Linked DNA regions of Hahella chejuensis KCTC 2396. The protein of the gene in region 1 interacts with the protein of each later gene in a pairwise test. Links are inferred from orthologs where the notes say so. Each region holds a gene or a part of one and is shown on either strand. Other genes may lie near its edges.

Region 1 (10,252 bases):
TAAGATTGTGGGTTCGGGCTCCGCGGACTTGGATCGTGTCCATAAAATTCTTTTCACCTCCGGAATTTACAGCCGGTCATTATATAAGTACGGAAACAGGATGGGCAAAGCCACTGCGAATCGATTAATAAGTGGCTGGTCAAATGCTACAATATGCGCTTTTTGATGGACTGGTACGGTAGTTAAATGCAAAAGACGCAGAGGTTTATGCCCCAGGAGCGCCGCGCTGTCTCCGCGCTGGCTTCGCTGTACGCCATGCGAATGCTTGGGTTGTTTATGGTGCTGCCGGTTTTCATGGTGTTGGGGAGAGAGCTTGAGGGCGCAACGCCCGCACTGCTTGGCCTCGCCATAGGCGTATATGGCTTGAGTCAGGCTGTGATGCAGGTGCCTTTTGGGGCGTTGTCCGATCGTTTTGGCCGCAAGAAGTTAATATTTATCGGTTTGGGTGTGTTCTGTCTTGGCAGCGTCGTTGCAGCATTAAGCGATAATATTTATGGCGTTATCTTTGGGCGCCTGTTGCAAGGAGCAGGGGCGATCGCCAGTGTTTTGATGGCGCTGCTCAGTGACCTGACGCAGGAAGAGAATCGCACCAAAGCCATGGCGTCCGTGGGGATGACGATTGGCTTGTCCTTCGCGTTGGCGCTGGTTTTAGGGCCGCTTATTTCAGGCTTCGCGGGATTGGCCGGGCTGTTTTGGGCGACGGCCTGTATGGCGTTGTCAGGAATGATTTTGTTGTATAAAGTGCCGACCCCGTTACAACAGCGGCGTAACTTGGAAACAATAGTGCTCCGCTCGGCGTTGAGAAATGTCTTCCAGCATAAAGAGTTAATGCGTCTGAACTGGGGAATATTCTCGCTCCACATGATTTTGACGGCGATGTTCGTCGCAATGCCGGTTACATTGGCGGATAAATTTAATATGGTTGCAGATCGGCACGGCTGGTTTTACTTGGCGGTGATGGGCGCAGCTTTTGTATTTATGATTCCGCTGATCATCATTGGTGAAAAGAAACGACTTCTGCGGCAGGTTTTCACTGGAGCGGTCTGGTTAATGGCGGTCGCACTCATGATTGTGATGAAAGGAGTGAACGACTTTATCGGGTTTACCCTGGCTGTGTTCGGCTTCTTCTTGGCTTTCAACTTCTTAGAAGCGACTTTACCTTCACTGGTCAGTAAAGTCGCCCCTGCCGGCATGCGAGGTACGGCAATGGGCGTGTACTCCAGCTCCCAGTTTTTCGGGGCCTTTCTAGGGGGCGTCCTAGGTGGACTGGCTTACCAGAAGTTTGGTTTGATGGGAGTGTATGGTCTTTGTACAGTGATGGCGGTAGTATGGGGCGGAGTGTCCCTGTTCATGCCTGATCCTCCCTATACAGCGAGTTATGTGCTGCCGTTGCAGCCGTTCAATGTGGACGCAGCGGATAAGATAGCGCAGGAACTGACGCAAATTCATGGTGTTGAAGACGTCACGTTGGTGATCGAAGAGCACTTGGCGTACTTGAAAATTGATAGACAGCGCTTTGATGAGAAAGCGCTGATAAATTACCCTCTCACCGCCCAGGTTGAGGGATAACGTTTGGAGAGCGATATGGCGCGTGGTGTAAATAAAGTAATTCTAATTGGTAATTTGGGTAGCGATCCGGAAACACGTTATACCCCCTCCGGCAGCGCGATTTCCAACCTGAGGTTGGCGACTGACGAGAGTTATAAAGACAAGCAGACGGGACAGCTGGTTCCCCGTACGGAATGGCACCGGGTTGTGCTGTTCGGTAAGTTGGCGGAGATCGCCGCTCAGTATCTGAGAAAAGGCTCCAAAGTATATATTGAAGGTCGTCTGCAAACCCGTAAGTGGCAGGATCAGTCTGGGCAGGATCGCTACAGCACTGAGATTGTTGTAGATATGCAAGGTCAGATGCAGATGCTCGACAGCCGCAGTGGCGGCGGTGGTATGGATAACTCGCAAGGTTACAATGACGGCTGGCAACAATCAGCTCCCTCCGGCGACAGTTACGGCAGCGCTCCAGCCGCTGCGCCCGCCGGTAATTATGGCGGCGCTTCTTCCAACAACAATTATGGCGGAGCCCCTAACAATAACTTCGGCGCGTCAAGCGGTGGTTACTCCGCTCCGAATCAGGCGCAACAACGCCCGCAACAGCCTCAGCAACCTAAGCCGCCCATGCCAGAGCCGATGGACGACTTTGACGACGACATTCCTTTTTGATTCGGAAGCTAAAGAATATTTAAGGCGTAGCGCTGTGACAGCCTGACTTGAAAGCCCCATTATCTCGGGGCTTTTTTGTTTTTACGTTTCGGGTGAGGAGAATAAGGGCCATGAAAATCGCAGTTTTATTCGGCGGCACGAGTGAAGAGCGGGATGTCTCTATCGCCAGCGCCGCGCAAATTATTCCGGCGCTGCGTAGTCTGGGGCATGAGGTGTTTTCCGTGGATACGGCCACTGGACAACTGTCTGGGACGGATGAAATGCGTCTTCTGCAAGCGGGTGTGGCGCCGGAGCCGCCGTCGACGTCGGTTATCGCCGATGTGCGAGGTCGCGCTATCGCCTTGTCTGCGGAGGCTTTTAATATCCGTGACGTTGATGTTGTTTTTCTGGCGTTGCATGGCGGCGCAGGAGAAGACGGACGGATTCAGGCAATGTTGGATCTGGCTGGTCTGGCGTATACCGGCAGTAATCATATTGCGAGTGCGGTGGCCATGGACAAAGACCTGAGTAAGCAACTGTTCCGCGCCGCCGGCGTACCCACGCCGGATTGGTTGATGGCGCCAGCGAGCAGTGATGAAGTGGCGCAAAAGTTAGGTTGGCCAGTGGTCGTCAAACCCAGCAAGCAAGGTTCCACGGTTGGTTTAAGCGTGGTGCGGGAAGCGTCGGAGTTGGCGAAGGCGATTGAGCTTGCGATGAATTACGACGATGAAGTCATGATTGAGAAGTTCATCCCTGGACGAGAATTCACTGTCGGAATATTAGATGGGCGGGCGTTGCTAGTAGGCGAAATCATCGTTCCTAACGAGATATTTGATTACCACGCCAAGTATCAGGTGGGCGCCGCCAGCGAAATATTTCCGGCGAATATTTCTGAGACTGACGCCGCCGCTATGCAGGAGATCGCATTGCGTGCGCATGCCGCGCTGAAGTTGGGCGTGTACAGCCGAATCGATTTCCGTGTGGAGGATAACGGCGCAGTATGGTGTCTGGAAGGTAATTCGTTGCCGGGGATGACTGCGAACAGTCTATTGCCGCAAGCGGCGAGGGCCGCCGGTATTGAATTTCCCGAACTTCTGGAGCGGATCTGCCGTGGCGCTGTAACTTGAGCGCCTCGTTTCTGCCTGTAGGTTAGTGATTGGAAGGCGACGGAGGGCCTTTGGTAGGGGACATGCGCCCAAATCAATCGTTATATTGTGCCATAATGCTGGGGCCAGGCCGTTAAGACATAACGGCGTATAAAAAAACTAACAGCAGAAACAAGGGAGTAGGATATGACTACAATATTGGATATCGCAAAAAAGGACTTTGAGACCGGCACGGAATATCAAGTCGAGTTGATCACTAAAGAGGGCTCCAAAAATGGCAAGCCTTCGCCCTGTTTGGAAGTATGGGAGAGAGCAAGAGGCACTCGAACGATTCTGGGGCGAATCTTTCAGATCGATATGGAGGAAGCGCTTTACCATGCGTCCAAAAATGGCGCGGAAGAAGTCCTCATCGGTAAACGCGGTAAAGATGATGACGCTTTTTCAGAAGGTAAAATCGTGCTCGAAGGCGGCGCTCCCGCGAAACTGACGTTGGCGCTGAAAGTCACTTCTTCTCCCTCCCCGGAAGTGAAAGAAGCGGCTTATCCCTGGTAATCCAGTTCGCGATCTCAAGGCGAAGCGGTGATGACCAGCGCTTCGCCGTCCTCTACCTCTGATTAGCCCGAATCCAACCTAAATCCACCTGCTCATTGGATTCCGCGAGTAATTCGCCTTCGTGAGAATACAGTTGAATCATGAAATGACTGGCTCCCAATACATCCTGAGCAGTTTTCACATCGGTGTGATAGCCGTCGTTATTCGCTTTGCTGGCTAGCGCGGTAATGAGGATGGCGCGTTCATGTTCCCAGTCGAAGCCCGCCAACGTTTTCAACTGCCCACGAAAAATCTGATCGTCGCTTTGCGCTGCGACTAATACCGCATACTCGATCGGAAATGCTTCCCCGTAACAGGTATGAATGTCTTGCCGCAGACTGGTGATTCGGTACTCGCAAGAGGATGCGTCGTAAAAGCGGACAGGTTGAGAGTACGTGGCGCAACCCAGGATACTGGCGTTCAAGGCGATGGACAGCGCCAGCTTTATTATGCTTTTCATATTGCCTTCCCTTTGCTGATTTGAGGCCTCTCGCAGCATCGTTGTTGCTGGGCGACAGACATGCTTTTTATTGGCTATTTTAGCGTTGCATGTCTTTATAAAAGAAGACTATGACTCACTTATTGCAACATATCCTTATGAATTTATTGCTGTTTGTTTGAATATGGTTACAGCTGTCGCTATTCCCCCTGCTTTTACAGATCGTTTCTTTTTTGATCAGTTTCGTCCTTATATGATGCCCTCGCCAAATGTCCGTGTTCAGGTAGTTGCGGGCGATGGATTGCATGTTCGTCGGTAGGTCCGGCGCTGAAGTTATGGGATAAACTATGTTGTTGCGAACTTATCAGTGGTCTGTCGTTCTGATGCGATCAGGCCTCATGGCGGCGAGATTATTAATATGGCAATGATATTGGCATGTTAATAACCAGGCGCATGGATGCGCCTGCGCGGCGGCAAGCCGCGGGAGACAGGGCCTGACATGTGCAGGCCCTGTTGTTGCAGACAAATAGAAGGAAGCTATTTGACTGCCTGATTAATAATACATCGAAGTCTGGAACCAGGACCTACTGAATACGGATATTTCTCCGCAAATGGGTGGTTTTCACTCCAGTGCGAACAATGCGATCAAGTAGGCGCTCAACCCGGAGGCGTCGCCTCCGGGATTGTGTGGGGATCAGCTGGTGACAGCGTTCAGAGTCTGGGTGTGAGCGCTTTCCGGCAGTAATATCTTTAATGGCGGCATGGCGTCTATCTTGGCGGCGACATCGCCGTAAATCAGCTGCAGCCCTTCAATGATGCGTGAAGGCTGATCCACCCAGGAGGAGTTCCTGCGTTTCAGCTCGAACGGCTCCTCGCATTGGAAGAACTCCAGCACCTTGTCGATGGTCGATCCCAGGCTCTCGTATTTGACCAGGATAGTCGGGTGTTTGGGGGACAAAGTACTGACCCAGTTATCAAACTGGCGCTCGATATTGAATTCATCCACGCCTCTTTCCAAATACTCTTCCAGCGTCATGCCGCGCAGCGAACGCGCCGGAGTGGGGCTGTTCACGTTCATGGCTTTTGCGTGCATGTCCTGATAATTGCGGCGAAACAGTGAGAGCACCGCGTCGTAAGGATTGCCGAACATGTAACCGAGCCGGATGTCGACTTCATCGTCATATACAGCGGGCGTATAGGCGTGCTCGCGGATGGTTTTATCGGAGATAGAGCCGATATGGCGCGCCAGAGCGGTAGAGCCGACGCCGCCCATTGAGCACATGGCGCAGCGCACAGCGGCCTTTTTACGGAACAGTTTCACTCGGGAGAGGAGTTGCGGTATGTCCAACATAATCGTGTCCTTGTCAGTTTTGTGAGTTCCAGTTCAGGCGGCGGCTTCGCCGAATATCGCGTCTTCCACGATACCGCAGATAATGTGTCCGATCATGATGTGGCATTCCTGAATTCTTGGCGTATGTGTGGAGGGAACGTTGATGACGTGCTCCGCCAGCTCCTGCACCTTGCCGCCGGAACCGGCGAAGGCGGCGGTGATCAGGTCCATTTCTTTGGCGCTCTCCAGAGCGACCAGTATGTTTTTGGAATTACCGGATGTCGTGATGCCGATAAACAGGTCGCCGGGTTTGGCGTTGGCCTCCACCTGACGCGCGAAAACCCGCTCGTAGCCATAATCATTGCCGATGGCCGTGAGCATGGACGTATCCGTGGTCACCGCCAGGGCGGGCAATCCGGGACGATCAAATTCAAAGCGGCTGACGAATTCCGCTGCGATGTGCTGCGCATCCGCCGCGCTGCCGCCATTGCCCGCCAGGATAACCTTATTGCCCCTTTTATAAACTTCAACGCAGACCTGACCCAGACGGAGCACTTTTTCCATCAGCGCTTGGTCCGCGAGCACGCGCTGTTTGACTGCAATCGAATCTCTGATGCGTTCTTTTACATATTCCATGTCAATGTTCATTGGTCATCCTCCTGATTGTCCTGGCTCACTCACTAAGCGCAGAAAGGGTTGCTTCCCGCTGTGGAAAGAACTGCTCCTTGTGGGCGCATAAAAAGTCATAGTCTTCGGGTATGCCGATATCGATAAACGGACCGGCCTTGGTATAGGCGTACAGTCCTCCGCCCACCAAAGCCGGAAAGGCGGTTTGTTCGAACGAAAACGCGCCCTGTTGCAGGCAGTGTTTATGTAAGAACTCGGCGCTGAGGAAATAGACGCCGGCGTTGATCAGGCCAGGGCCGGCGTTCGGTTTTTTCTCCTCAATCATGATCACTTTGCCGCTGTGTTTGTGCACGGTGAGTTTGCCGTAACGGGAGCAATCAGGCTGTAGCGCGGCCAGCATGCCGTTGGTGAACTCACTGCGGTAAACAGAGGAAATAAAATCCTGCAGGTCGGTATGGCAAAAGCTGTCTCCATTGAGCACCAGATAGTAAGGCGCAGGATGTCGTTCCGCCGCCATACGGATGGCGCCGCCGGTCCCCATGGGCGCGTCTTCGATAACGAACTCCAGGCGCTGGGTTTCACGGGGGCGCTCTGCGAAGTGGCGCACGATATGCTCGCTTTTATATCCGAGGGACAACACTATATCGTGAATGTTCTGCTGTTCGAGCTGATCCAGCAGCAACTCCAGAAATGGGCGGTTATCCACCGGCGCCATGGGTTTGGGCAGGTCCGCAACCCGTGAACGTAGCCGGGCGCCCTTGCCGCCGGCCAGAATGATGCAGCGAATGTGCGTTGCTCTAGCTTCCATGTTCATTACATTTCCCCTTGTTCATTTCTGCCATAAAAAGAGTATGGCGTCGTAACTCTCATCCACCACGCGCATACTGTGTTGGACGAATTGCAAGGTGTCCGCGTCGATGACCAGCGTCATCGCATTCCAGGGGGAGGCCACCAGCCAGACCCGATTGTTTTGGTTCAGTACATCCTGTAGCTCCCTGCCGCTGCGAAGCACCACCGTGCCCAGAAACTTGTCCCGATAGAAGGGGGAGTCCAGGTTACGGTCGTAGACGATCTTGCGATCGGTAATAGTTTGCAGGAAATAGTCCGGCGTAATGCCGGCGTACAGTTTGGTCGGCATCGGCGCCATGCTGATGACTTTGTCGCCTTCACGATAGCCCTGCTTCAATGTGGCGGAGACTTTGCGGTAGTCCACGCCGGCGAAACCGTCCCGATAGTCAGAACGAAAGCCCAGATGGCCCAGATTTCCGATGCTGTAAAAATGGATCAGGTTGGAGTTCATCGACATCACCGCCATCAATAAGAGCGCCGCCAGATTGAAGCTGGCGATCGCCGCCGCCGCCGGGGCTTTCACTCGGATAGTGAGGCGCGTTACATCCTCAATCAAAAACGCAAGAATGGCGCCGACGCTGATAATGAAAAACGGATAGATGAAGAACACATAGTGGGCGTTGTAGAACAGCAGAAAATTACTGAGACACAACAGCGTGATAAGAAACACCAGATAATAAAAGCGCAGCGTTGGACGCTTCCAGGCGTAGTAAGCGCCGAGCAGGAATACCGCGCCGGTGATGAGATGGGTTTCCATGCCGAAGAAGTTGATGAAGTAAAAGCCCGGCTCCCAGCTGTCCTTCAGAAAGCCCAGCTGCGGCAGACTGACATCGCCTTTGCCGGAGCCCAGCATCAGGTGCGGCTGTTGCAGAACCACACGACGCACGCCCTGAGCGACCAGGGTTAATATCACCAGCAGATACATCACCCAGAGATTGCGCTGGAAGATCCAGACCAGATTGTTCCGTTTGAAGATAAGCACGATGACGGCCATCACTGGAAGCAGAAACCCAGAACCTTCCCAGCTCAGATAGGTCACCGAGAACAGCGCCCAAACCAACAATGCGAAACGCAGCCGAACCCGCTCCTGCTGTATCAGGTGATAAACCGCTGTGGCGGTTAGCAGCGTGAAGAACTGCGTCTGCGCCGGATGAAATGCGTTCTGCGACCAATAGATAGACCAGCTTGAAAGACTGTACAGCAATCCGGCGATAATCGCCGCCGCCAGTCCAAAGCGACGCAGGCTGATCCAGAATATCAATCCCAACACGCCAGTGGAGAATAACAGCGCCGGCAGCCGTAGGGTGAACTCGGAAAAGCCGCCCAGTTTCACTGACAGCGCCAGAAAGTAGGGCACCAGTTCATAAGTGGCCAGGGGGACTTCCATGGTGCTGACGAAAATGTGGGGATAACCCTTGTCCAACACCCCTTCGACGAAGCTGGCGATAGTGGCTTCGTCAATAGTGAGCGCGCGCGCATCCAGGCCGCCGATGCGCAGACTGAAAGAGAGAGTAATCAGCGCCGTCGCAATCAGCAGGATCACGGGAAGTGAATAAACCTGGTCGCGCAGCCGCGGCCATTTCGTCCATTGCGATACGCCTTGGTAGCTCATAGGCTTTCCTCCAGGACCTGCCGGTGGACGCCCGCGCCGCTGATCTGCTGTGTTTTGGAAACAGGTCCGGGTTCAAAGTGTGCAGAGCGTAACTGCAAGGCTGATACAGCCTGGCTCATCAAGGCTGCGCCAAACAGTCCGGTGACGACGCTCAGATTGAATATCGTTGTGGTGAGCAGACGCGCATCCAGCGCAAGCGCGCACAACAAAGCGCCGAAGCAGGCGAGAGAGGTCAGCAGCAAGTTTATCGCAGCGACAAGACGGGGCAGTCCTCCCAGCGCTAACAACAGTCCTGCGCTGGTAAGAACGTTGAGCAATAACCAGATTGCACACCACTTCAATGCGCGCAAAATCAATTCGGGGTAACTGATTTGCCGCATGACCTCCAGGCTGGGGTCTTCGAAACGGATTGGCGCGTTTTCCACTGACTCCGTCGACACCTGACGGATATGCGGCGTATAGGCGGGGCGCTCGTAATGCGCAGGCGCGTCCGTGGCGCTGACGGGACTGACGCGCCAGTCTATGCCGGGAAAGCTGATGAAACGATCCTCGCCTGTCTGCGCCACGGCCTGCAATCCAATGCCATGCGCCGGATCGCAATCGGCGAATACCTCAATTTTATTCGCCGGACCGGCGCCCAAAGGCTGGAACAGATTAATGACTTTGATCTGCGGATAGTCGCTGGCGTAGTCGCCCAAACGGCGTTGATTGACGTTTACCTTGAAGGTTCCGTTACATTGCGTCATCAACCAGGCGTTTTGCAGCGCGGCGCGGGAGAAAGGCAAGGTCAGCACAAAACGGGCTTCCGATGCTCTGTCGCCGCCGCTGCGCCAGACTGGCTCCAATGCGCTGGTGCGGCTCCACAGGAAATAGCCGTAATCCACGTTGCCGCTGATGGAGGGCGGTTCTAACCCATTGGCTAAATGCGGCGTCCGCCAGTCAGCGTCGTAAAAACCATACTGATACCATATGCGGTTATCGGCGCCGCCACTGGCGGGGGTGAAGGACGCTTTCCAGGCGTTGTCGCTGACCAGAAGCTGTTCCTGCCCCTGGCTGTCTTGAACCCGCAGAGACAATATCATTGCCGGCGCGCCGCCGAGGGAGGATTTTTCCACGCGAACGGCGATGACATTTCTACCTGGGCGTAAGTACGACTCCACCGCGCCGAGCCAGATTGGCTCAGACGTGGGGGCGGATTTCACCGCAATCTCCACGCCGTTGATATAGAGTTTGTAATTCTCCGTTCCCGCGAGCTTCAAGAAAGCTTTATAAGGCGCGGCGCGCACAATGAATACTTTGCGGAAATAACTGACGGCGCGGGCGTCTGGCGCGGTGATCCACCGGGCTCCGTCCCAGTTCAAACGTACGCCTTGCTGGTTCTTCAGCTCCAGTGCGTAAGTGGTCATCAGCCCCAGCAGCAAGGAGAAAGCCAGCAACGCCGGAAAGATTTTGCGACTCGCCTGCAGTCCCTGTCGCGCGCTTCGCCACAACATGGTCATGAC
Region 2 (10,153 bases), 4.5 Mb from region 1 along the record:
GCTGAGCAGTTCCTGGCCATCTTTCGGCCACAATTTGGCGACGGTATCGGGACCTTTTGGCTGCAAATAGATTGCCAATCCAGTTTGTTCGGAGAAAGCGATCAGTTTTTGCAAATCTTCTTCAGTGAGCGGGTCCATATGACGGATCACCAAAGCGCACATATCGTCGCCCGCCGCCACTTCGATCTGAGGAATACGTTGATAGCCGGAGAGGCTTCGAACCAGCGCTTTCAGTTCAGGAATACGGCCCCCGACAGACTCGATCAATATCGGGCATTCATCAATGGCGGTCAGGAAGTTACTGTAGCGCTCGCGGAAGCCGACAAGAACTTCATCACGCTTGGCGACATAACGCACGCCCAGTCTCGCTTTTGTGCGATAACCGCGCCCCGCGCCCACCAGAGGCGGAACAACCTGTTCCGGCTTTAAGTCGCCAAAATGGCGTAGGTGGTCCAGTAACACAGACTCTTTGTGGTTGATCTGAAAGCCCAGATCAACATGCTGCATGCTGCAGCCACCGCACAGTTTGGAGAATTGACAGTCAGGCTCAATGCGTTGCGGATGCTGCGTCAGCACCTCTTCTACAGCAAGCTCATCATAGCTGCGACGACTGTTTACATATCGCGCAGTCACAGTTTCGCCAGGCAATGCGCCTTCGACAAACAGGGTTTTGCCATCTTTATGAGAGACGCCACGCCCTTCGTGACTGAGAGATTCGATTTCGCAGGTAATGGACTCTTGGGGTAACTTCTTTCTACGACGAGACATGCTTATAAACCTGGGCTATGGGGCCGATCTGGATAAAAAGCCGGCCATTATAGCGGCCTCCCGCAACAGATATAAGGGCTTTGGCGTCGCGCTCCGGCGCAACAGCTTTAGCTGCGGAATACGCCGGTAGACAGGTAGCGGTCGCCCCGATCACAGATAATGGCGACGATCACCGCATTTTCAACCTCACGGGAAATACGCAACGCTCCAGCGATGGCGCCGCCGGAAGATACGCCACAGAAAATACCCTCTTCCCGAGCCAGTGCGCGCATAGTCTCTTCGGCTTCCTGCTGGGCGATATCCAAAACCAGGTCCACTGACTCGGGCTGATATATTTTTGGCAAATACGCTTCCGGCCAACGACGAATGCCAGGTATGGACGCGCCATCGGCAGGCTGCAGGCCGACAATCTGAATCTCCGGATTGCGCTCTTTGAGATAGCGAGAGGTTCCCATAATAGTGCCGGTGGTCCCCATGGAGCTGACGAAGTGAGTAATCGCACCATCGGTTTGGCGCCAGATTTCCGGGCCCGTCGTCTTGTAGTGCGCCAGAGGATTATCCGGGTTGGCGAACTGATCCAGCACCTTGCCTTTGCCTTCGGACTCCATTTGCTTGGCGAGATCACGCGCCCCTTCCATCCCCTCTTCTTTGGATACAGAGATGATTTCCGCACCATAGGCGGTCATCGCCGCGCGACGTTCTTCACTCATATGCGCCGGCATGATCAGGACCATACGGTAGCCTTTGATCGCTGCCGCCATAGCCAGGGCGATCCCGGTATTTCCGCTGGTAGCCTCAATTAATGTGTCGCCAGGTCGGATGTCGCCCCGATTCTCCGCTTCTTGGATCATACTCATGGCGGGACGGTCCTTGACTGATCCCGCCGGATTATTTCCCTCAAGCTTCGCCAGAATGACATTACTGGTGTCGCCGGGTAGTCTTTGTAGTCGAACAAGCGGCGTGTTTCCAACGTAGGATTCAATCGTGGGGTATGACATCTTTAACGTTCGCTTCTTTTTAAATTCAATCAATTAGCTGTAGAATCGGAAATGTCCTTGTCCGCTGCGGCGCCGCTGTGACAATGACTCAACGTCGCCTGAGCAAAAATCCGGTCCCTGTTACGCCATCGAACCATTTCCTTCGATAGCTGTGTCCGGACTTGATATTGGCCGAACATCGGCCATGATAAGCAATAATCTGAGAGTGGCGATATATTCTTTTTTAATATAAAAATCACTTTATATCATAAATACCATAATATGCCGTTTACCCGCGCCTCCTCTACAAGTCGCCGAAGGGCCCCTGCATGAAACGCTGGGGTATAAAAGTAAAGGTCATTCTATTGACCTTGGCGCCGTCACTCACTATTGCGTTCACGTTGTCCGCAGCCTTTGTATTTACTCGCCTGGACGATCTCAGCGACGTGCTCCTGGAGCGCGGCTCCGACTCCGCCCGTCACCTCGCCAACGCTGCGGAGTATGGCGTTTTCACCGGAAACCGCCGCCAATTGATTGGACTGACCAACGCCGTACTGGAAGAGAAAGATATTCGTTCGGTCTCTATTTACGGGCGTCAACGCCAGATTTTGGCCCATGCCGGCCCACGTATTCAGGAAGAGCACACGATCCCCGCCAGCTTATCCACACAGCTTACGATTTATTCCAGTGAGGATGTGCTGCGCTTCACCGCCCCGGTCACCCTGCAAGACCTTAGTCTGAGCGAGGACGCTAATTTGCAGGAATCCGAAGCCTCCAATGGGCTACAGGATAATATCCTGGGGTGGGCGGTCATCGAGGTGTCCCGCGCGCCAACTCAGGTCGCCAAGTATCGAACGATTCTCTTCGCCGTCAGCGCCGTGTTCACCGCCATAATTGTGTGCACATTTCTTGCGCTGCGTCTGAGCCGCGACCTTACTTCGCCGCTATCTCAGGTGGCGCAAGCGCTTACCCGTATAAAAGAAGGCAAGCTGGATACCCGCGTCTATATAGAAGCCAGTCCTGAACTGGCGCTGCTCCAGGACGGCATCAATTCCATGGCGGAAGCTCTCGCCAAGGCCCGCAGTGAGATGCAGCAAAATATAGATCAGGCCACGGAAGACCTCAGGGAGACGCTGGAAACCATAGAGATCCAGAACATAGAGCTGGATATGGCCCGGAAGGAAGCTATCGAAGCCAGCCGGGTAAAGTCGGAATTTCTAGCCAATATGTCTCATGAAATCCGCACTCCGCTCAACGGGATAATTGGGTTCACGCATCTCCTGCTGAAATCCAACCTGGGGCCTCAGCAGCGAGACCAGCTCAACACAATCCTGAAGTCGTCCGAAATCCTGCTAACGATCATCAACGATATCCTGGATTTCTCCAAAATCGAGGCCGGCAAGCTGGTTCTGGATAATACCACCGTCAACCTACAGGAAATCGTGGAAGACGTTCTCACCATGCTTGCTCCCGGCGCCCACGAGAAAAATCTGGATCTGGCGGGTCTTGTCTACTCCGACGTGCCAAGCCATATCATGGGCGATCCGCTGCGCATCAAACAGATCGTCACCAATTTGGTCAATAACGGCATTAAATTCACTCAGAGCGGTGAAGTGGTGGTGCGCGTGATGCTGGAAGACGAATCCGATGAGAGTTCGCTCATCAAAATCACTGTCACCGACAGTGGCGTAGGACTTTCCCGCGTCCAACAACAAACGCTGTTCAGCGCCTTCAGCCAAGCGGACGCATCAACAGCAAGGCGCTTCGGCGGCACCGGCCTGGGCCTGGTTATCTCCAGACGCCTGACCGAACAAATGGGTGGACAGATCGGGGTTGAAAGCGAACTTGGCAAAGGGTCCACGTTCTGGATCGAGCTCCCCGTCGAAATTGCTCCCAACCAGCCAGACAACGAGCTCAACCACCGTTTGTTTGAAGGCGAACGGGTCATCTATCTTGAGCACCAGAAGAAAACTGGACTGGCGGTGGAGCATACGCTCAACAAATGGGGCTCCAACGTCACTCAGGTAGACAATATCAAAGACCTGGCGGACAAAGTGGAGGAAGCGCAACGCAAAGGCGAAGGCTTCGCTGTCGCCATTATTGGTCTGACCCGCCACCACCTGCGCTCGAACTCTTACCTGCAGACCGTACGCAAGCTGGAGTACAAACTCGATTGCCGCACGTTGATACTGACGCCGACCATCGACACCGGTAACGAGGAGCCGCCAATACTGACTGACGCCTCGACTTTCCTGATTAAGCCGGCTTCACAGCGTCGGCTGGCGAATGCGCTAAGCTGGCTGATCGAAGGACGCTCTGACGAAGAGGAAGCGCCGTCGGCGGTATCTATCAAACAGTTGAACGCCACCAGTGGTCGCAAGCCGCTGGTGCTGGCTGTGGATGACAACCTCGCCAACCTCAAACTGGTGGAAGCCTTTCTCTTAGACCTGGGAGCCGTGGTGGAAACAGCCATGAGCGGCTACGAAGCCCTCACCAAGGCCAAGCAGAAGCGCTTCGACGTAATCTTTATGGATGTACAGATGCCCGGGATGGATGGGGTTGAAACCACGATCAAGATTCGTGAGTTTGAAGCTGGTAAACGACGCACCCCGATCATCGCCCTCACCGCACACGCAATGTCGGAAGAGCGTAAGCAACTACTGCAAAGCGGCTTTGACGATTACCTCACCAAACCCACCAATGAAGATGAGCTACAGCGCATTATAGAGCGCAGAACCGGCTTCCAGCTGTCGCCGCAGCCCTCGCTAACCCAACAACCTGTCCGGGAGCCAGGAAAGATAAAGCCATCAGTGAAAGCCGCCACCGAGCCGTGCGTGGACATTCGCAGTTGCGTCACTCTTGCCGGAGGCAAAAAAGGATTAGCGGAAGAATTATTCTCCATGCTGCTTGAAAATCTGCCGGAAGAGCGCAAGTCCATAGAGAGCGCCTGGGAGCAGCAAGACCGATCTGAATTATTGGAACGCGTTCATCGTCTTCATGGCGCGACGCGCTACTGTGGAGTCCCCTTGCTGCGCAACGCCGCAGCGGAACTGGAAGGACAAATCAAGCGTGAAGTAGAGCCGCTGGAGACTGCCGTGTCCGTTCTATTTGAAGAAATAGAACGAGTGCTTTACTGGTCTGACAGAAATGACTGGCAGACAGAGTTCAGAGAATATCAGACTCAGTCAGCCCCGCAGTCCTAGTTAGATTTGGGTTTTCGCGACATCTACCTTTGACGGTGATTAGCCCTTGGTGAGCTTGAGGTAACTGCGCATCAGCTCTCGGGAGTGCAGAGGACGACCGCCTAATAGTTCATCAAGGCACCGGCGTGTCAACCTCTTGGCTGCTGAAAGACTACCTGGAACAGACCAGTCGCGACCAGCTATCGCTATTAGATGATGACCTTCAATCACAACTGAGCAAGGCTCTGGCGTCCGACTAACGCCTTCAGTAAGGGAGAAGTAATAGGCGATGTTATTTTTCACGATATCGCCTGTAGCGCTCTCTACACAAAAATCTACGCCAAAGCCCAGTTCATTTAGCAGCGCAAATTCCAACTCCCGTATTCCAGGCTCCAGATTGGGCTGTGGAAGCGATAAGAAAGTCAGACTCGACTTGTAGGCGTCAAACACTTTTCGGCAGCCCTCCAGTGGTTGCAGCAACTTCACCAACAACTCATTGAGGTAAAGACCGGCATAGAGAGCCGCTCCCGCCAAAGGATAGCGAATGTTAGTCGTCTCGTATCGAATGAGGGACTTAAGCTCGCCACGCCCTCCCAGCTCAACCTCCAGCTCGGTGAAGGGTTGCAGGGTGCCTGGGACGCCTTTTCTGCGACCGCCGCCTTTCAAAACGGCTGAGGCTTTACCGTCGGCCTCGGTAATCAGATCAACAATATAGCTGCTTTCGCGGTACGGCCGACTATGCAGCACATAGGCGGCCTGGAGCGAAACCCGGTGCATAGCGGCCGAAATTTCCGTTAGCGGTCGTCGTAACCCAGGCTTTGCAAGGCGCGCTCGTTATCGCTCCAGCCGGATTTCACTTTCACCCAGGTTTCCAACATGACCTTGCTTTCAAACAACTTTTCCATGTCTTTACGCGCATCGGAACCAATGCGCTTGATTCGCTCGCCCTTCTGACCAATCACAATTTTTTTCTGGCCTTCTCTTTCCACGAGAATCAGGGCGCTTATTCGCAACAACGCACCTTCACGCTTGAACTGTTCGATTTCCACAGCAATTTCATAAGGCACTTCGTTGCCTAACTGACGCATGACTTTCTCGCGAATAATTTCCACCGCCATGAAGCGTTCGCTGCGATCCGTGATTTGATCTTCAGGAAAAAAGTGAATCCCCTGTGGCAACATCTCGTTAATAACGGCTTCCAACCGATCAATATTCAATCCACGCAGGGCGGAGAGAGGAATAATGTGCTGAAACTCACACATCTTCTGCACTTTGTCGATAAATGGCAGCAGATCGTCTTTATTTTCCAACTTGTCCACTTTATTGATCACAAGAATGCGGGGGCGATTTACCTTGGCGATTTTTGACAAGACATAGTCGTCTTCTTCCGTCCAACGCTTTCTATCAACGACAAAAACAATCACATCCGCATCTTTGATCGCCGATGAAGAGGCTTTATTCAGCACTCTATTAAGCGCTTTCTTGTCCAACTGATGCAGACCAGGCGTATCCACATAAATAGCCTGATAGTCGCCTTCTGTCTTGATACCCAAAATCTGATGTCTAGTAGTCTGAGGCTTTTTCGAAGTGATGCTGATCTTCTGCCCCAGTATGTGGTTCAACAGGGTGGACTTGCCCACGTTCGGTCTGCCCACGATCGCCACATAGCCGCAGCGGCTATTCTCTTGCGGATTTACATCAATACTCACTGATCCACTCCTAACGCCAACAAGGCTTGTTTCGCCGCTTTCTGCTCCGCCACTCTCCGGCTGCTTCCGGTCCCTTCCGTTGCGTCAGACAGGCCGTCTATTTCACAACGCACATGGAAAGTTTGAGCATGAGCTTCCCCCTGCACTGAAATAACTTCGTAGCGAGGCAGATTAAGCTGACGCGCCTGCAGATATTCCTGCAAACGTGTCTTGGAGTCTTTCTGAGTATCCTTTAGATTAAGCTTCTGCAAACGCGCTTCAAACCAGTTCAACACTCTATCGGCGCAGACTTCAAAGCCAGCATCCAGATAAATAGCCCCAATAATAGACTCCAGCGCATCGGCCAGGATAGATTCCCGACGAAAACCGCCGCTCTTCATCTCTCCTGACCCCAATCGCAGATATTCGCCGAGATCAAATTCTCTGGCTATTTCCGCCAGAGTCACCCCTTTGACCATTCGCGCGCGCAGACGGCTCAACTGCCCTTCCCGAGCTTCTTCAAAACGGCCAAAGAGGTAGTCGGCAATAATAAAGTTGAGGACAGAGTCCCCTAAAAATTCCAAGCGCTCATTATTACGACCACCGAAGCTGCGGTGGGTAAGCGCCAAAGTAAGCAAAGCGGGCTCTTTAAATGTATATCCGAGCGCCCGCTGCAGTCTTTCCAGCTTAGCTGTCACTGATTATTGGCTTCCAATTGGTGTTGAAATGAAACAGCGGCGTCAATGTTCTTAATGATATTCGTACGCTGCTCATAATTGATATCTATGCGCATTTTGGTATTTTCCCGAGTTATCTTGATATTTTTCTTATCGAAGTTGCGCACGTTGTTAACCATAAAATGTTTATCCAGCCGCGATAGGATTTCAGCATTGGACAAGCTCGCCAAGTCAGCCTCTCTGTTTAACCCCTCTAATGAAGATTTCACAGCAAAATCATCAATGTAGATGGGGACTAGTTTAATACCCAGCGTAATAGCCGATATCCCGACAACCACCCAAATCAACATTACGAGAATAGAAGCGCCCCGTTGATTCTTGCGCATACTCACTCCTTACCATCCTCTTAATTAATCAATATTATCTAGAGAGTAGACGTTAACTCACTGTTTTTACACTAATGCGCATTTATTGTATCGAGCCAACTCGTGAAAAAGTGGGTAATGACAAGAACTTTTCCCAGTGCATCCAGATAGCAAAAGCCCTGCCGACGATATTTTCATCCGGCACCAGCCCGATATAACGACTGTCCTTACTGCGATCCCGATTGTCGCCCATCATGAAATACTTACCTTCCGGCACGACCCATTTGCCTTCATGCCCTGTGTTTGAATAGTTTTCCTTAATGATGCGGTGCAGCTTTTCACCCAGTTGTTCTTCGTAATAGAGCTCTCTGGGAGCGCCTGCTGGAAGGGCTGCAATTAGCTTTTCATCCACGGGCTCGCCATTGATGATAAGCTGTTTGTCCTTATACTCCACCGTATCGCCAGGAACGCCCACCACCCGTTTTATGTAGTTGGTGGTGTTATCCTCTGGCGTACGAAACACCATGACATCGCCACGCTGCGGCTCTCCCAGGTCCAGAAATTTGTATCCCAATACAGGAACTCGCAGCCCATAGGAGTACTTGTTAACAAGGATGAAGTCGCCTACTTCCAGGGTGGGCATCATGGATTGAGACGGAATTTGGAACGGTTCAATGAGAAAGGAGCGAACCACCAACACCAAAAACAAAACTGGAAAAAAAGACCGGGAATACTCCACTACAACCGGCTCTTTGATCATCGCGTTACTTCCACCACGCGTCCTGACCTTTATATACAGCCAAAAGCCCAACCAAATCAGACCTGAGACCAGAGTCAGTACAACCAGAATCAAAGAGAAATCAAAGTCCATCATGTGTCCTATTCAGTTTGTATTTATTGCTTTCAGTCCGCAATTGTCTTATTTATCGACCTTCAGCACGGCGAGAAACGCGTCTTGTGGAATTTCAACGCTACCCACTTGCTTCATACGTTTCTTACCTTCTTTCTGCTTCTGCAAAAGCTTTTTCTTCCGTGAAACGTCGCCGCCATAGCATTTGGCCAATACGTTCTTGCGCAAGGCCTTGACGGTAGTTCTCGATACAATTTGTCCACCGATAGCCGCCTGAATCGCCACGTCGAACATTTGACGAGGAATCAGCTCTTTCATTTTTTCTGTCAGCAGGCGCCCTCGCGAGGCCGCGTTGTCGCGGTGAACGATAAGCGCCAACGCATCGACTTTATCGCCATTGATCAGAATATCCAGACGCACCAGATTGGCTGCCTGGAAACGAACAAAGTGGTAATCCAAAGACGCATAGCCACGGCTTACCGACTTGAGTCGATCAAAGAAGTCCAGGACAACTTCCCCCATCGGCAATTCATAGGACAGCGCGACCTGGTTCCCCAGGAACTGCATATTTTTCTGCACGCCGCGCTTTTCTACGCAAAGGGAGATGACGTTGCCAAGATAAGCCTGCGGCACAAGAATATTCGCCTCAACGATAGGCTCACGCATTTCCTCGATAAAACCAGGGTCCGGCAGCCTGGAAGGGTTGTCGACTTTAATGACTTCATTCTTTTTGGTCAGCACTTCATAGACTACCGTCGGCGCCGTGGTGATCAGATCCAGATCATATTCCCGCTCCAAACGCTCCTGGATGATTTCCATATGCAGCATTCCCAGGAAGCCGCAGCGGAAACCAAACCCCAAAGCGTCAGAGGTTTCGGGCTCGAAGAACAATGACGCATCGTTAAGCGTCAACTTGTCCAGTGCGTCACGGAAATCTTCGTAGTCATCAGAACTGACCGGGAATACGCCAGCGTATACCTGAGGTTGTACACGCTTGAATCCCGGCAAAGAGGCCACGTCAGGCGTTTTCGCCAGAGTGATGGTGTCGCCGACGGGAGCGCCGTGTATATCTTTAATGCCCGCGATGACATAACCCACTTCACCCGCTTTAAGGCAGCCGGTTTCGGTACGCTTTGGCGTAAACACGCCAATGGAAGTCACCAACTCCTGAGTCTTGGTCGACTTAATCAGAATTTTATCGCCTTTATTCAGCGTTCCGTTCTTAACCCGGACCAAGGACACAACGCCCAGATAATTATCAAACCAAGAGTCAATAATAAGAGCCTGTAACGGGGCGTCAGGGTCTCCTTCCGGCGGCGGCACCAGTTGAACAATTTGCTCCAGGCTCTCTTGAATGCCCATACCGGCTTTGGCGCTGGCTTCTACGGCGCCCGCGGCGTCAATGCCGATAATCTCTTCGATCTCATGACGCACCCGCGCCGGCTCCGCCTGCGGCAGGTCCATCTTGTTCAGAATGGGAATAACTTCCAGCCCCATTTCGATGGCGGTATAACAGTTCGCCACGGACTGCGCCTCAACGCCTTGCGCGGCGTCAACCACCAGCAATGCGCCTTCACAGGCAGCCAAAGAACGAGACACCTCATATGAGAAGTCCACGTGTCCGGGAGTATCGATGAAATTCAACT
Region 3 (10,263 bases), 210 kb from region 1 along the record:
GACAACAATAAATGACGCTCCCGTTGTTTTTGAAGACGCCAATCTTGAGGACTCATGGCGACCGCAAAACTCATCCCTGAACTTTAACGGCCCAATGAGGCTAAGAAAGGCGCTTTATCAGTCCCGCAACCTTGTTTCTATACGCTTGCTGCAAAAAGTCGGTATCGACACAACCGTCAAATTCCTCTCGCAAGTCGGATTTGAGGAAAGCCGAATCCCTCGCAACCTCTCACTTGCTTTAGGCTCGGTTGAATACACGCCAATGAATGTAGTGTCGGGCTACGCGGCCATCGCCAACGGCGGATACAAAGTAAGCCCCTACCTTATAGACAAAGTCATCGACTATAACGGCAAAGTTGTTTATCAAAGTAATCCTGCTGTGGCGTGCAGCCAATGTGACAGCAATCGCAGGAATTCTGACAGCAAGGACCAACCTCAGAGCAATATTGCCCCCCCAATTGCTGACCCGAGGTCGGTCTATATTTTAAATAGCATCTTGCAAGACGTTATCAAGCGAGGCACTGCAACTAAAGCCTTGTCTCTTGGCAGAAGCGACCTTGCAGGAAAAACTGGCACAACCAATGATCAGGTTGACGCCTGGTTCTCTGGCTACAACGCTAATATTGCGACGACTGTTTGGGTAGGCTTTGATCAGCCGTCAACGCTAGGTCGTCGAGAATACGGCAGCCGCGCCGCACTCCCCATATGGATCGACTTTATGGAAGACGCCCTCAAAGATACACCAGAAGCACAGCTCAAGCAGCCGCCCGGCATAGTCACGGTCAAGATTGACCCGAACACCGGCGAGCGCGCTGCGCCCGGACAGGATGACGCGATTTTTGAAATGTTTAAGGCAGAGACTGTGCCACAAGTGGTGCGTCAAGACTCCCCTACCTATGACGGAGGGAGCAGCGGCTCCAGCGATACGCCGCTAATGGAGATGATTTTTAATTAGCCCTCCTTCATCCCAAAAAAAGCCGCGCAATTGCGCGGCTTTTTTTGGCAGCTCAAATCACACGATTTTAATATCGTCGATTGAGTTCAATGGATAGTGCTCTGGATAAGGCAAACGAGCCACACCTGAGTCAACCGCGGCTCTGGCGACAGCCGCACACACTTCGGTCAACAGACGAACGTCCATCGGCTTGGGGATAATATAGTTCTTACCAAACTCAAACTTTTCGCCGCCATATGCGTCCACCACATCCTGCGGCACTGGCTGTTTAGCCAGTTCACGAATAGCGTTCACTGCCGCGACTTTCATCTCTTCATTAATGGCGGTTGCACGCACATCAAGGGCGCCGCGAAATATGAAAGGGAAACCCAGAACGTTGTTAACTTGGTTCGGGTAATCAGAACGCCCGGTAGCCATGATCAAATCGTCACGAGCCGCCAACGCCAGCTCAGGCTTGATTTCCGGATCAGGGTTGGAGCACGCGAAAATCACCGGATTCGGCGCCATGCTCTTCAACATATCCACCGAAAGCAGATCTGGGCCAGAGAGACCCACAAATACATCGGCCCCCTCACACGCGTCAGCCAGAGTACGCTTGTCAGTCTCCAACGCGAACATAGCCTTATATTGGTTGAGGTCATCACGACCGCTATGAATGACGCCTTTACGGTCAATCATATAAATGTTTTCCGATTTCGCGCCGCAGCTAATCAACAGCTTCATACAGGCCACCGCCGCAGCGCCCGCGCCCAGACACACAATTTTGGCTTCGCCAATTTGTTTGCCTTGCAGCTCCAACGCATTCAGCATGCCTGCCGCTGTAACAATGGCCGTGCCATGTTGATCATCGTGAAATACGGGGATAGAGCACTGCTCAATAAGCACTCTTTCAATTTCGAAACACTCTGGCGCTTTGATATCTTCAAGGTTAATTCCCCCGAAGGTATCCGCGATACGAGCGACCGTGTCAATAAACGCCTGTGGACTCTCCGCTTTGACTTCGATATCAAATACGTCGATTCCAGCGAAGCGCTTGAACAACACCCCTTTGCCTTCCATGACCGGCTTGCTGGCCAAGGGTCCTAAGTTACCCAGCCCAAGAATGGCCGTCCCATCAGATATCACCGCTACCAAATTCCCCTTATTGGTGTAGCGATATGCATTCTCCGCATCTTTGGCGATTTCGCGAACAGGCTCAGCTACGCCCGGGCTATAAGCCAGGGACAGATCACGAGAAGTCGCCGTAGGTTTGGTAATCTCAACACTCAACTTACCCGGGCGCGGTTGTGCATGATACTCCAGCGCCGCTTTTTTCAACTCGTCTGACATTGCTTTTATCCTACTCTCTAATGATGGGATTACCGTCGCCCAAAAGGCTAAACGAACCTCCACTTTTTTATATATTTTATATTGCCCGAAAGAACCGGAGGCACATTATTACTTGTTTAATTTCTGCGCTCAAGGGAAACCACGGCGGTTTCAGCGACTTAAGCAAAACCTGGGGCGATACAGGTCCAGAAAATAAAAAAGGCGCCAATGGGCGCCTTTTTTATTATTGGGTGTTCTGCGATTAGCTGGAACGACCCATGCGACCGCCGAAACGCTTTTTAAAGCGATCAATACGTCCGCCAGTATCCAGAACCTTCTGCTTACCAGTATAGAAAGGGTGGCAGCTGGAGCATACGTCGATGTGAATATTTTCACACAGAGTAGACTTGGTCTTGATAATATTACCGCAACTGCAGGTTGCAGTAATTTCTTTATATTCCGGGTGAATACCTTGCTTCATAACCTTACCTCGCTTAAAACCTGCCGCTACCCGAACCCTGAACTTGTCGGGCACCGCAATGTTAGGCAAACTAGCGCACAACCAATTTGGCCTGTGGAAAAGACGCGTGATCATACCAGATTGTGAACAATTCACAAGCATTAGATTCCTTTAATCTGAAATGTCAACCTCTTTCGTAGTAACCGTAGCGCTGCCAGTCCCTCTCCGCCGGCAATTTGACTATCTTCCATCACATCCCACAGATCTCCGGGAAAACTACCCGCCAGGTTCGCGAGTGCAGGTTCCTTTTGGACGCAGGAGTCTGACCGGGGTCATCCTCGCTATATCCGACGAGTCAGAGCTGCCAATATCCCGGCTCAAGCCCGTCGCAAAAGTACTTGATCGCGCACCGTTGATTCCGTCTGTCATTCTCCAGTTATGCCAGTGGGTCGCCGATTACTATCATGCTCCAATCGGGGAGGTGGTATTCGCCGCTCTCCCCCCGCCGCTGCGCACAGCAAACGCCGATACAGATATCATCAGTTCTCTACAGGAGACTTATTGGGGGGCTACCTCGTTGGGCCTCTCCGCCGGCAATGCAGAACACCTGATAAAAGGAGCCAAACAAAAGCAGTTGTGGGGCTTACTATTAAAAAGAAAGTCCATGCTGCAAGGCGATATTACAGGCCTGGGATACTCTCTAACCCAATTGCGCGCCCTTAGCGCAAAAGGGCTGATTCAGCCGCATTCTCATATCCCTGGTGGAGGAGGCGCCGCCCCCCAAATTATTGAGCCGCCGCAGCTCAACCAGGAACAACAGGAAGCCCTCAACAGGATCTCCTCTGAGCCAGATAGCTTCCGTACTATATTGTTGAACGGTGTCACCGGCAGCGGAAAAACGGAAGTCTATTTAGCCTGGATCGCACTCGCTCTCTCCCAGCGCCCTGATAGCCAGTTTCTTGCTCTTGCACCGGAAATATCCCTCACTCCCCAGTTGCGACAACGCTTCGCCTTACGCTTTGGCGACAAAGTGGCCGCCTACCACAGCGCTCTCACTGACAAAGAACGCATGCGCGTGTGGATAAATATTCTTGAGGGGCGGACGCAGATAGTCATTGGGACTCGCTCTGCGGTGTTTCTACCGTTCAATGATCTGGCAGGGATTATTGTGGACGAGGAGCACGACAGCTCATTCAAACAGCAGGATGGCGCCCGTTATAACGCGAGAGACCTTGCCATACTGCGCGCCAAAGAGCACAGCTGCCCTATCGTACTGGGCTCCGCCACCCCTTCACTGGAGTCACTCATGAACGCCCGCGGGGGACGCTATGAATCTGTTCTATTGCGACAACGAGCTGTCAACGCCGACACGCCCAGCATTAGACTGCTGGATATCAAAAGCCGTCCTCTGCATGGCGGCATATCCCCTCCTTTATTAGAGGAGATAAAACAGCACTTGACGGAGCAACGCCAGGTCATGCTTTTCATCAATCGCAGAGGATTCTCCCCTACATTGATGTGTGTCGAGTGTGGGTGGCTGGCCGAATGCCAGCATTGCGACGCCCGTTTGACTTATCACATGAAAGCGGCCCTACTCCGCTGTCATCATTGCGATAGCACATACTCACTCCCAACATGCTGCCCAAAGTGCAAACAAGACTCTCTCAAAGCAGTCGGCGCCGGCACGGAGCGCACCGAGGAGTTCTTGGAAACGACATTTCCTGACACCCCCGTCATTCGCATCGACCGGGATACAACCCAAACCAAAGGCAGCCTTCAGGATAAGCTCCTTCAAATTCGCAGCAATGAACCCTGTATTATTGTCGGCACTCAAATGTTGGCGAAAGGGCACGACTTTCCCAACCTGGCGTTAGTCGGAATTATTAACGCCGACAGTGGATTATTCAGCAGCGACTTCAGAGCGGCGGAAAAAACGGCGCAGTTATTACTGCAGGTGGCGGGTAGAGCGGGACGCTCCGCCGTGGAAGGCAAAGTCATCATTCAAACCCTATTCCCGAGCCACCCTTTACTCCAAGCCATCGCCGCCCAGGATTACAACGCTATTTGCGAGGAAGAGCTGCACATTCGCGAAGCAGGCAGGCTACCGCCCTTTACAAGTATGGCGCTGATTCGGGCGGAGGCCCCCCTGCTGGAGGCTGCGTTGGGCGGACTCTGGTCGCTAAAAGAATCTCTTCTGGAACTTCTGAAGTTTAATGACGGTTTGCAAATAGAGGTTCACGGCCCCTTCCCTAGCGTGATGCAGCGAAAACAGAACCGTTTCCACGCAATCCTGTGGCTATTCGCTCCTCAAAAAGCAGAGTTGCGACAGTTTCTGAAGCATTGGCTACGATATAGTGAAGGGATAGCGACGCCATCCGGTTTTAGATGGCTGATTGACGTCGATCCGTTGGAAACGCTATAGCGTGCGGTTGCGAGTTGATTCTGCGACATGGATAATGGCGGGCTTGACGAAGGTTGCGCCGAGAGAGCGGCTATCTCAGGATTATGCGCCGGAAAGCAAAACCTGCCTTCGTCGGACCTGCCACTGTAATAACAGACTGACTGATCTTTAGGTAAATGAGTAAAAAAGCCGCTACAAAGCAACCTGAAAAGAAAATTTCACCTTGGGTCTGGTTTATCAACCTGGGTTTGGCCGCCGCCTTTCTCTATTTTCTGTTTTACTTGAACTCTGTGCCTGCAACCAAGTTAAACACAGGAATTCCTTCCTCCGCGACAGCGCAGACATCCAAACCCAACTCTTCCGCCAATGTCGCCAAGACAGCAACCAAAGAGTCGGACGAACCACGTTTCAAGTTCTACGACATGCTTCCGGAGACGGAAGTCGTGGCCCCCAAAGTGGAAGCCTATACGCCCAAAAAATCCAACGAGGCAATTATCTATATGCTGCAAACAGGCTCTTTCAGAGAGTTTGACGATGCGGAAAAACAGCGCGCCACCATTGGGTTTCAGGGCTTAAAAGCCCAAGTGGAAGAAGTTAAGCTTTCCAGTGAAAATGTTTGGTATAGAGTACAAGTCGGCCCATTTTCGTCACGATCAAAAATGAACAGCGCCATGGACCGCTTGGTCGCCATCAACATTCAACCCCTGGTGAAGAAACAAAAGCGGGAGAATTAATCCCGCGTCCCGCCATACTGCGCCGGGCCGTTCCGGCAATAGATATTCCATCTTGGCTACGACTATTTTCTACCCGCCCGCTTCCTTGAAATAGCCGCCATCGGCTCCATATACCTTTCCTTACGGTTATTCATTCAATCGCCTGGAGAAAGGCATGACCACCATTGTTTCAGTCCGTAGAGACGGTAAGGTCGCCATGGGCGGCGACGGCCAGGTATCCCTGGGCAATACAGTTATGAAGGGGAACGCCCGCAAAGTGCGCCGCCTCTACCACAATAAAGTAATCGCCGGTTTCGCTGGCGGCACAGCTGACGCATTTACATTGTTTGAGCGTTTTGAAGCCCAGTTGGAAAAACATCAGGGCAATCTCGTCAGAGCCGCCGTTGAACTCGCCAAAGACTGGCGAACCGATCGCGCCTTGCGCCGCCTGGAAGCCCTATTGGCGGTCGCCGACAATAAAGCTTCATTGATCATCACCGGCAACGGCGACGTCATAGAACCAGAGAATAGCTTGATAGCCATTGGTTCCGGCGGCCCCTATGCTCAAGCTGCGGCGCGCGCGCTACTTGAAAATACAGAGCTTGAAGCGTCCGATATCGTTAAGAAGAGCCTGGTAATAGCGGGGGACATCTGCGTTTTCACCAACCAGAACCTGACGCTGGAAGAAATTGACGGGACTCAGACTCCCTCCACTGTGTAAGAGAAGGTTTAAACAATGTCGTCCATGACTCCCCGTGAAATAGTTCAGGAGCTAGACAAGCACATCATAGGGCAAGACTCCGCCAAGCGCGCGGTCGCAATCGCACTGCGCAATCGCTGGCGTCGCATGCAGATCGATGAAGGTCTGCGTGAAGAAGTCACTCCCAAAAATATTCTGATGATCGGCCCTACCGGTGTAGGGAAGACTGAAATCGCCCGGCGTCTGGCCAAACTGGCTGATGCGCCATTTATAAAAGTAGAAGCTACCAAGTTTACAGAAGTGGGCTATGTCGGCCGCGACGTAGAGTCCATCATTCGCGATTTGGCGGATATGGCCATCAAGCTTCTACGCGAGAAAGAAATGACGAAAGTGGAGAACCGCGCACTGGACGCCGCCGAAGAGCGTATTCTGGACGCCCTGCTTCCTCCTGCACGCTCATTCAACAGCGATGCGCCAGTAGAGAAAGAGTCCGCCGCCCGCCAGGTGTTTCGCAAGAAACTGCGCGAAGGCACGCTGGATGACAAGGAAATAGACATTGAGATCAAGGCCACCCCAGTCGGCGTAGAAATCATGGCGCCTCCTGGTATGGAGGAAATGACCAGCCAGCTGCAAAGCATGTTCTCCAATATGAGCGGCGACCGTAAGCGCACCAAGCGTATGAAAGTGGCGGAAGCCATGAAAAAGGTCAAGGATGAAGAAGCCGCCAAGCTGGTCAACGAGGAGGAAATCAAGCAACGCGCCCTGCGTGCAGTGGAAGAGAACGGGATTGTATTCATTGATGAAATCGATAAAGTCGCCAAGCGTTCGGAAACCAGCTCCGCAGACGTATCTCGAGAAGGCGTACAGAGAGACCTGTTGCCGCTGATCGAAGGCTGCACCGTCAGCACTAAATTCGGCATGCTGAAAACGGACCACATCCTTTTCATCGCCTCAGGCGCATTCCATCTCGCCAAACCTTCCGATCTGATTCCAGAGCTTCAGGGACGCCTGCCAATTCGGGTGGAACTGGATGCACTGTCGCCCAGCGACTTCCAGCGCATTTTGACCGAGCCGAATGCCTCACTGACTGAACAGTACGTCGCCCTGATGAAAACCGAAGGCGTAGATATCAGCTTCAGTGAAGGAGCCATTCAGCGCATTGCTGAAATCGCATGGAAAGTTAATGAGAAGACTGAGAATATCGGCGCCAGAAGGCTGCATACCGTCATGGAAAAGCTGCTTGAAGAAGTTTCCTTCGCGGCGGGCGATAAGATCAGAGATAGCTTTGAGGTCACTGCTGAATATGTCGACAAATGCCTGGGCGAGCTATCGGAAGACGAAGACCTCAGTCGCTATATTCTCTAGTATCTCCATAGGAAACATCATTTATGTCTGCACCCCAGGCCCCTATTCCACGACAAATTCAACTCCACCAACAATCGGCGACGCTTGAGTTAAGCTATACCGAAACAGAGACTTATGTGTTGGAAGCGGAGTTTTTGCGTGTGCTCTCGCCTTCTGCGGAAGTGCGAGGGCATGGGGGCAAGGGGGCTGTGCTACAAACGGGCAAGCGCCTAGTACGCATAGACGGCGTAGAGGCCGCAGGTAATTACGCGTTAAAGCTGACATTTAGCGACGGCCATGACAGCGGCATTTACTCTTGGTCGTATCTATACGATCTGTGTCAAAACAAGGAGCGCTACTGGTCGGATTATCTTGCGCAACTAGAAGCCGCCGGCGACTCCAGGGACTAACGCCGGCGCCGCCCTTTCGAAAAGAAAAAACCCTTCGTCCAAATGGGGTTTGATAGGAGGGGGAAATCGGACGAAGGGTAAAACCTCAAATTATGTTCTTAGCGCTCTGCAATAAATCCGCCACACCTTCCAGGCTATTGCCGATCCGGCTTAAATAGCTGACATTACTGCGCTTTTCATTCGCCACATAGACCGGCAGCATTTCACCATAAAGACTCGTACTGATAGTCCTCTGTTCGTCTTCAAGAATATCTCTGCGGATGGTGACGCCGTATGGCGCAAACTGCTCTGACAATGCGTCATATCTGTGCAACAAGTCCTGCCTGGTCATCTGGTATGCGTGCTCGCAGACGATACGGCGCGACTGGAAACTGAAAACGTTGGAGAAAAACAGTTTAGCGTCATAACGGGCCGGCTCAAACAGCACAATATCCGCATCAGGGTATTCGCTTTCATACATGGCCATTCCTGCGCGCATACGGGAATAAACCATGGTTCTGTATGTCTGTGACCAGATATTCGGCATCCCTTTGTTGAGTAATGCGCCCTGCGCCATGGTTCCCGCTTCCACCGCCTGTTGCACATCTATTGGCACGACCGGGTTTATCGCCACTACCAGGTCTGCGCCGTCTTCCAATGCCACTGAAGCATGCATCCCTTTCCGCAATATACCGTCGACATAGTGACGACCGTCAATTTCCACAGGCGTATAAATGCCAGGGGCGGCGACACTGGCTTGCACCGCCTTGGAGATAGGAACGTGATCATAGCCAGGCGAGCCAAAGCGAACAGCGTCGCTGCTTTCAAGGTCCGCTGCGATCAAATACAAGCGACGACTGAGTTTTCTAAAGTCATTGGTTCGTCCCAACAGGCTGTAGGAACGTTCTAGATATTCATGCAAGCCTTCGTTTTCAAACAAACCGGAGGGGGCCGCCTGCGCGAGAATCGTCATGGCTTCCAGTAGGCTTTGATCGCGCGGATTTTCGATAAATTTGGCGCATGCCTCCATCACCAGCCCAGGAATGGAAACGGCCCGACGGAGATATTCGCGTAAGGCGGGTCGGTAAAATACGCCCGGGTGAAAAGGGTGTACGTCCGCTTCGTTTTTGACAAATATCCGGCACATCTGCGCCGTGGTCATCTGATTGGCCAAATTCGCCGCGACGAATGCCCCCGCGCTAACGCCGACGTAGACGTACAGGTCGTTGAAGTCCAGTCCATCTAATGCCTCGTCCAGAGCCCGCAAAGCGCCAATTTCATAGATGCCGCCCAGCGCGCCCCCGCCTCCCAATACCAGCCCGATTTTTGGGCCGGCCTTATTTTTCTCAGGGATTGCCGCCATTAGTTCTCCAACCTTTTAATTTCAGCTCGTGCTTGATAGTGCGCGTGATCACTGCGCAGATGGCTTTTCTTGTTATGTGATTTAATTCAAACGCTAGCAGACGGAATTAGAATATTCATACTAAATAAACGCCGTCTCGAAAAGCCCCACATGGCGATATAACGACGCATTTTCCTTTATTCTATCGACATTTTGACGCGTTTAACGCTCAAGCTCATTAAAGCGCCTTTCAGGGTGATGCGTCACTGAGACTTTGGTTTAGCTGATTAGTTTTGCCGCACCGGTCGCGTGAGATGCTCAAACCCGACTTCTTTCAAGGCAAACTCCAGCGTGCTCTTAATGACCTGAGGGCTATCCATAATTAATAATCTACGTAACAAGTCCTCCGCCCAGCGCAATGAGATCGAGCGCAGTACGGATTTTACTTTTGGTAGATTCACCGCATTCATGGACAGCACGTCATATCCCATCGCCGTTAGCAAAATGGCGCCGCCGGGATCTCCCGCCAGCTCTCCGCATATGCTCGCCTGCTTCCCGACGGCATGAGCGTCGCAGGCAATCTTATAGAGCGCCTGCAATACAGAAGGATGGAAAGAGTGATATAACGATGCGACTCGGGGATTGTTGCGA

What was found.
Region 2: the proteins of ssb (region 1) and recO interact in binary tests that used the Escherichia coli proteins (3 or more experiments, as listed by UniProt). The link is inferred for Hahella chejuensis KCTC 2396 from one-to-one orthologs.
Region 3: the proteins of ssb (region 1) and HCH_RS26890 interact in binary tests that used the Escherichia coli proteins (3 or more experiments, as listed by UniProt). The link is inferred for Hahella chejuensis KCTC 2396 from one-to-one orthologs.

The regions. Positions count from the first base shown.
Region 1 is NC_007645.1:6,318,745-6,328,996, reverse strand. The notes cover bases 432-3,400. They hold ssb (single-stranded DNA-binding protein), read left to right. Parts: upstream 432-1,584; coding sequence 1,585-2,217; downstream 2,218-3,400. Other genes in these bases: HCH_RS27815 (D-alanine--D-alanine ligase family protein), read left to right, coding at 2,328-3,323; HCH_RS27825 (MFS transporter), read left to right, coding at 432-1,569. Also shown: excinuclease ABC subunit UvrA, read right to left, coding at 1-43; more of HCH_RS27825, read left to right, coding at 187-431; HCH_RS27810 (hypothetical protein), read left to right, coding at 3,489-3,854; HCH_RS27805 (hypothetical protein), read right to left, coding at 3,907-4,353; HCH_RS34020 (hypothetical protein), read left to right, coding at 4,424-4,651; HCH_RS27800 (hypothetical protein), read right to left, coding at 5,027-5,683; HCH_RS27795 (D-sedoheptulose-7-phosphate isomerase), read right to left, coding at 5,717-6,310; HCH_RS27790 (nucleotidyltransferase family protein), read right to left, coding at 6,336-7,103; HCH_RS27785 (glycosyltransferase family 39 protein), read right to left, coding at 7,119-8,750; HCH_RS27780 (hypothetical protein), read right to left, coding at 8,747-10,243; HCH_RS27775 (bacterial transcriptional activator domain-containing protein), read right to left, coding at 10,246-10,252. UniProt on the Escherichia coli protein: Plays an important role in DNA replication, recombination and repair. Binds to ssDNA and to an array of partner proteins to recruit them to their sites of action during DNA metabolism. Acts as a sliding platform that migrates on DNA via reptation.
Region 2 is NC_007645.1:1,820,436-1,830,588, reverse strand. What follows is about bases 3,847-6,716. They hold recO (DNA repair protein RecO), read right to left. Parts: upstream 5,705-6,716; coding sequence 4,988-5,704; downstream 3,847-4,987. Other genes in these bases: rnc (ribonuclease III), read right to left, coding at 6,633-6,716; era (GTPase Era), read right to left, coding at 5,722-6,636; HCH_RS08170 (response regulator), read left to right, coding at 3,847-4,948. Outside these bases: 23S rRNA (uracil(1939)-C(5))-methyltransferase RlmD, read right to left, coding at 1-768; cysteine synthase CysM, read right to left, coding at 876-1,766; more of HCH_RS08170, read left to right, coding at 2,075-3,846; more of rnc, read right to left, coding at 6,717-7,313; HCH_RS08150 (DUF4845 domain-containing protein), read right to left, coding at 7,310-7,678; lepB (signal peptidase I), read right to left, coding at 7,761-8,528; lepA (translation elongation factor 4), read right to left, coding at 8,577-10,153. UniProt on the Escherichia coli protein: Involved in DNA repair and RecF pathway recombination.
Region 3 is NC_007645.1:6,111,034-6,121,296, forward strand. Bases 2,545-5,524 are described here. They hold HCH_RS26890 (primosomal protein N'), read left to right. Parts: upstream 2,545-2,904; coding sequence 2,905-5,145; downstream 5,146-5,524. Other genes in these bases: rpmE (50S ribosomal protein L31), read right to left, coding at 2,545-2,744; HCH_RS26895 (SPOR domain-containing protein), read left to right, coding at 5,301-5,524. In the rest of the region: HCH_RS26875 (penicillin-binding protein 1A), read left to right, coding at 1-955; HCH_RS26880 (malic enzyme-like NAD(P)-binding protein), read right to left, coding at 1,013-2,284; more of rpmE, read right to left, coding at 2,526-2,544; more of HCH_RS26895, read left to right, coding at 5,525-5,858; ATP-dependent protease subunit HslV, read left to right, coding at 6,013-6,558; hslU (HslU--HslV peptidase ATPase subunit), read left to right, coding at 6,574-7,902; HCH_RS26910 (gamma-butyrobetaine hydroxylase-like domain-containing protein), read left to right, coding at 7,926-8,291; HCH_RS26915 (patatin-like phospholipase family protein), read right to left, coding at 8,377-9,633; ptsP (phosphoenolpyruvate--protein phosphotransferase), read right to left, coding at 9,900-10,263.